Regions from separate parts of the Brevibacillus sp. AY1 genome, predicted to be linked through region 1. Evidence: riboswitches for the same ligand, from Rfam matches in the RefSeq annotation. Region 1 holds a riboswitch; the other holds the start of a gene.
What was found. A riboswitch is a leader RNA that binds a small molecule or an ion and turns the genes downstream of it on or off. The one in region 1 is predicted to bind cyclic di-AMP.
Positions count from the first base shown of each region.

Region 2: linked by a shared signal. The riboswitch ahead of JZI27_RS24175 (TrkH family potassium uptake protein) and the one ahead of ehuB (ectoine/hydroxyectoine ABC transporter substrate-binding protein EhuB) in region 1 are both predicted to bind cyclic di-AMP.

Region 1 covers NZ_JAFLPN010000012.1:94,442-97,566, reverse strand. The annotation lists gene ehuC (ectoine/hydroxyectoine ABC transporter permease subunit EhuC) at 1-650, opposite strand, end outside; gene ehuB (ectoine/hydroxyectoine ABC transporter substrate-binding protein EhuB) at 676-1,563, opposite strand; cyclic di-AMP (ydaO/yuaA leader) riboswitch at 1,772-1,906, opposite strand; gene JZI27_RS12290 (winged helix-turn-helix domain-containing protein) at 2,149-3,125, shown strand, end outside; gene JZI27_RS12285 (helix-turn-helix transcriptional regulator) at 3,113-3,125, shown strand, end outside.
Region 2 covers NZ_JAFLPN010000071.1:161-3,285, forward strand. The annotation lists gene JZI27_RS24165 (adenine nucleotide alpha hydrolase family protein) at 1-186, shown strand, start outside; gene JZI27_RS24170 (CBS domain-containing protein) at 213-659, shown strand; cyclic di-AMP (ydaO/yuaA leader) riboswitch at 1,169-1,310, shown strand; gene JZI27_RS24175 (TrkH family potassium uptake protein) at 1,518-2,855, shown strand; gene JZI27_RS24180 (potassium channel family protein) at 2,879-3,125, shown strand, end outside.

The sequences.
Region 1 (3,125 bases):
TACACCCTCCCCGCTGAGAAACGTCGTTCCAACCAACGCATGAAGAGCGTCAATGGGTAGGCCATCACGAAGAACATCACCAGTATGAGACCGAATATTTCAAATGTTCTGGACGAGTCAAATGTGCGTAGGATCATTCCCTGATACGTCAAATCCGCCATCGTAATCAACGAGATCAGCGATGTTCCCTTCAACAGCTCGATCGCCAAATTTCCAAATGAGGGCAGCATGATCGCCAGGGCTTGAGGCAATATCACTCGTCTCATCCGAAGCCAAGGACTCATATTCAAAGCGATGCTGGCTTCTGTCTGCCCTTTGGGTATGGCCAAAATCGCGCTTCTCACCACTTCAGATCCATACGCTCCGTAATTAAGTCCCAACGCCATCACTCCGGCTACCAGCGCTGTCAGCTCGATCCCCAGCAAGGGAAGGGCAAAGAACAGCCAGAACAGCTGTACCAGCAAGGAGGTGCCTCGGAATACTTCCACATAGACGGAGCTCGCTATACGAATGCTTTTGATCCGTGACAGCCGTGCAAATCCAGCCGCAAACGAGAGTACAAACGCCACAACCATCGACAGAGCCGTCACCTGAAGCGTCACTGCGGCCCCCTGGAAAAGCAGCGGCAGCAAATCAACTGACACCATCATCCACCATTCCTCTCTCGTGGACTGCCTACTCTTTGGACAGTTCCTCCGCTGTCATGTCGCCTGGAAGCTCTTGCTCTGTAAAGCCGAATGGTTCCAGAATTTTCAAAAGCTCACCCGAATCCTTCAGCTTTTGCAGCTCTTCATTGTACGCTTTGACGAAATCCTCGTCTTCTTTGCGGAACGCAGCTGCACCGTAGCCCCGGATACTCTTGCCGTCAATCTCAGGCTGGATAAAGTCCATCACTCGCTCCAGACTGTCATCCTTGGCACTATCCAGAACCGCCTGCAAGGATGGTCCCGTCATCGTGATCGCATCCGCACGTCCTGATTGCAGGGCAGATACAGCAGACGGCTGATCGGGTACGAGAACCATCTGTTCTTTTCTCACACCACTTTTCTCCAGGTATTCCATTTCAATTGCTCCGCTCATCACTGCAATTTTGGCAGCAGGGTTGGCTGCTATATCCTGATAGCTGCGCAGGTTCAGCGGATTTCCCTTTTTCACGGCAATCGCCTCTCCAATACTGTACTCGGGATTCGCAAAAGCAACCTCCTGCGCACGTTTCGGCGTAATGTACATGCCTGCTGTGATAATGTCAAACCGCTTTGCCTTCAGCCCCGGAATCAAGGAGCCGAATTCGGTCAAAACGCCGTTCATCTCTGGGATGCCCATGCGTTCCAGCACCACTCGTGCCACTTCTACGGCCTCTCCAGTTAGCTTGCCGTCAGGTGTGGCATAGGCATAGGGCACCTCATTGGCAAAGCCGATCGTGACGAAGCCTTGTTGTTTCGCCTTTTCCAGAGTGGAGCCGGCAGCCCCAGCCTGCTCGCCTCCCGCATTTGTCTGTGAAGTCGTGCTGCAGCCCGCAAACAACAGGGAGCTAGACAGCAATACTGTCCAAACCATTCTCATCATGCTCTTTTTCACTTCTTTTCCCCCTCCAACGTGAACGAAATAACATAAAAAGCGGCGCATTGCTTTTCATTCCAGGAAGATTTCCTGGTCGCCAAAGCAAATGCACCGCGTGTTGCTGCGCTAGTAGGTATCGCAAATAAACCTCTCATCAGGAAGACATCTCCAGACAAACAAGTATTGCGATCACATAGAAAAATAAAGTTAGGAATGATCTGCTTTAGCCGACGAGGTTAGCTGACGGGTAGGATGGCAGTCGAGCATCCCTTCTGCGAATCGCAGAATTAACCCCTAAGGTGGTTCCCCCGCTTCCGTCCTGGACGGAACTAGGCCCATATTTGATTTGAGGGTGGATCTGTTCTCCTCTCACCTTGCATTATGGTTAACACGGGCTTTATGTTATCACACTACTTTGGCTGGCTCATCCCTGATATCTCCTGATATTCCGGCTTCAGATCGGTTCAGCCGCGGTTAACCGTAATTACCAGACCTATACAAAAAAATACTTCCATATCCTACCTGATAAAATCTGTTTAAACTTATCCTCTAAAAGTGAACAAGCCTTCTACGTTTATAGAAGTCCTATTGAATGAACTGGAGTCCTTCCCCGATACCTTGATCTTGATCCTGGATGATTACCATTTGATCCAAGATGATTCCATACACAAAAGCTTGTCGTATTTCATCGAATATTTACCTGCACATGTCCATCTCTATATCGCCAGTCGCCATCCGCTTCCCTTTGCTACTGCCAAATGGACGCTGCACAGTGAAGCCCTCCTCATCCCAGCCAATCAGTTTTCGTTCGACTACCAGGAGACAGAAAGCTTCTGTCGGAACATCATCAAACGCGAGCTCACTCCACTGCAAATTCAGCAGCTTGCCACGAAGACGGAGGGCTGGGCAGCAGGTTTGCAGCTGGCGGCGATCTCCCTGTCCCATTCCTCAAACGTAGACTCGTTCTTTTTAGAATTTGGCGGTTCCCACCAGAATGTGGACCAATTTATGTTTCAAGAGGTATGGACAAGCCTTCCTGCAGAAATCCAGCACTTTCTGACACACACCTGCATGCTCAGTCGCATGGACAGTCAGGTTTGCCAGACTCTCGCGGGCTATCCAATCTGCCACGAGATTTTAGCCAGCCTGCAGGAGCAAAACCTGTTTGTCACAGCCCTGGATCAAGGAACAGACTGGTATCGCTATCATCATTTGTTTGCGGAATTCCTGCAAACAAAGCTCAGGCAGCAAGGACAGGAGAAATGGCATGTCTTGTATCAACAGGCATGCGAGTGCTTTGTCCAGCGTGGAGAATTCGGGATATTGGTTCGCTGGCTGGACCAGTTTCCAAAGCCTGAGGAGACGCTCTCCCCTAGACTTGCTTTACTGTACGCTTTTATCCTGACCTCCAGTGGTCGTACAGAGCGGGCTGCCCTATTATTGTCGCTGCTGGAAGCCAGCTACCCGTCGATCCTTGCCCCTGAAGATCAGGAGCCATTTTTGAGCGGCCTCTTCTTTGTTCGCGCCAATCTCGTTTTCGCGACTGGCGACTTTGCTGGATGCTT
Region 2 (3,125 bases), on a different contig from region 1:
TTGGTTGAGCAGTTAAATAAGAAAAATGCAACGCAAGTCATTGTTGGTCAATCTGCGCGAACTAGAATTAAAGAAACATTGAAGGGCTCAATTGTAGAAAAATTACTTCGGTTAGTCCGCCGTTTAGATGTTCTTGTTGTAGCTGATCAAAAACCTACTACCGATGGTAAAAATAATATAGATTAGTTAGTTAATTAAAAGGGATGAGAAAGATGAACGTAGCTTTTTTTATCATACCGAAACATGAAGTGGCATTCGTGTATGATTATTTTACGATGAGGCAAGCATTAGAAAAAATGGAATTTCACCGTTACTCAGCCATACCGATTCTAACAAAAGTAGGAGAGTATGTAGGTACGCTAAATGAAGGTGACTTACTTTGGAAATTAAAACATACTTCTGGATTAGATTTTAGCAAAACCGAGGATATTCCCCTCAAAGAGGTACCGCTACAAAGAGATGTTAAACCCATCAGTATTCGTACCGATATCGAAAAAATATATAATCTAGCAATTGATCAGAACTTTATTCCGATTATTGACGATTCTGAGATATTTATCGGAATTATTAGAAGAAGGGAGTTAATTGAATATATGTATAAAAAGTTAATAGACAAGTCTAATGAAGATAAAAAGAACTACTGTGAAGTTAATCTTTAGTATGAATGAATCATAGTTGTCTACATGAAAATATTTTGAGGGGAAAGGTGTATGTTGATTGATTGTCTAATGAGAGGTATAGGGTTATTCCATTATTGAACTTGGTTAATTTGGCCGTTTATGTTTGTTTTTTCATTGGTTTATTCTATTTCATCTTAAGTAAAATAAGATAAAGCATCAATAAAACCTGTATAGTTGCTTCAGTATCACATTTAATAATTCTGGCTGGAATAACTGGGCCCTTAATGTATGGTTAATTCTGCTTTTAGACACTGGTTGATAGTACTTTATGTATTAAATTAGGGCGTTGATCCAACATGAACTGCACTCTAATTGTTAGATTTGTATATTTAACAATTGGGGTGCAGTTCAAATTATTGTTTTGAATTTATCAATATATGTCTATTGTTAATATTTACTATAATGTAAAAACGAGAGATTACTATTTATCATTTATTTTTATAAGTTTACAAATGTAATATGAAGGAGTAAAATAACTCCGTATTGAGAAAAACATAATGCCTAATCTCATTTTTTTGAGAACGGAGGACCCAATTTTTTGGGGTTAATTCTGCAATTGTAGAAAGGATGATATACTCTTTCGCCATCCTAACCCGTCAGCTAACTTCGTCGGCTAAAGCGAGGGAGGTCATAATAGAGACCGCCTTATTCGAGTATTGTTTTTGTTGTTAAAAACAAAATAAATGCTTGTTTAAATCGGTCTTTTTACATTGAAAAAACAAGTTCATAATTTCATTTTAGAATAAGAAGAAGAATCGAGGGAAAAACATATTTAGTTTAATCATTGGACATGTATATAGATAAATATACTTTTTACTCAATTCTAAGGAGAGAGTTATGAAAAATTTTAAAGAGGGTCTTAATCCATCGAAAGTACTTGTAATTGGCTTCGCCAGTTTAATCCTAATAGGAGCTTTTTTATTAACTCTACCCGTAGCAACAGAGGATGGTAAAGGACTTCCATTCTTAGATGCATTATTCACCGCTACTTCTGCTACATGCGTTACAGGTCTAGTGGTTGTAGATACGGGTGATACATTTTCGATGTTTGGTGAATTAGTGATTTTATCACTTATCCAAATTGGTGGTTTAGGATTTATGACGTTCGCAACCTTTTTATTCACTTTATTAGGTAAAAAAATCTCTTTAAAAGAAAGGATTGTACTAAAAGAAGCTTTTAATGCTACTTCGACTGCTGATATCGTGAAATTAGTAAAAAGAATATTAATTTTTACTGTTATAGCGGAAAGTATCGGTGGGATTATTTTATCTATTAGATTTTCATTTGATATGCCGATGGGTAAAGCGATTTATTTTGGTTTCTTCCATTCAATTTCAAATTTTAATAATGCAGGCTTTGATTTGATGGGGGAATTTAGAAGTCTTACTGATTACGTTGATGATCCGTTCGTAGTATTAACTGTTTGCTCTCTAATTATTTTGGGTGGCTTAGGTTTTGTTGTCATACACGAACTTTATGAATATCGGGAAACACGTACAATTTCACTGCATACAAAAGTTGTATTGACTACAACGCTAATGCTTATAGTTGGAGCATCCATTTTAATTTTCCTATTTGAGTATGGAAATGATAAAACATTAGGACCGTTGTCTTCAACAGGAAAAGCTCTTGGTGCCTTGTTCCATAGTGTAACGCCAAGAACGGCTGGATCTAATACATTACCAATTGCAGATTTGTCTCATGCAACATTATTTCTAACGATTTTCCTAATGTTTATCGGTGGAGGTTCAGGATCGACTGCTGGAGGTATTAAGGTAACTACTTTTGCTGTTCTAATGGCAACTGCCTTATCCCAACTGAAAGGAAAAGAAGATGTGGTTTTATTTAAACGACGTATTGTCTTAGCGAGTATACTAAAGGCACTGACTGTTGCAATGTGTGGCATTATGATTGTGATCATTGTCACCTTTATCCTGAGTATTACTGAACAAGGTCATGATTTTATTATGTACCTGTTTGAAGCAACTTCAGCATTTGGTACTGTCGGACTTTCAATGGGGTTAACACCAGAGCTATCTCCAATTGGACGGATTCTTATTATTTTGACCATGTTCGTAGGAAGATTAGGTCCATTAACACTTGGATTTGCTATTTCGAAACGACGTAAAAAAGAAGCTTTCCATCATCCAAAAGGAAATATAATGATTGGTTAATTAATAAAGGGAAGGGATATAAAATGGCGATAAAACAATATGCTGTTATTGGTTTAGGAAGATTTGGAACTAGCATTGCACGAAGATTACATGAAGCTGGGCAAGAAGTATTAGGAATTGATATAAATGAAGAAAGCGTAGAAGATGCGGAACGTTACGTAACCCATGCAGTGGTTGCTGATTCTACTGAAGAAAAGGCACTTACTTCGCTAGGGATAAATAACTTTGATTGTGTAATTGTAGCGATTGGAGACGATATTCAATCGAGTA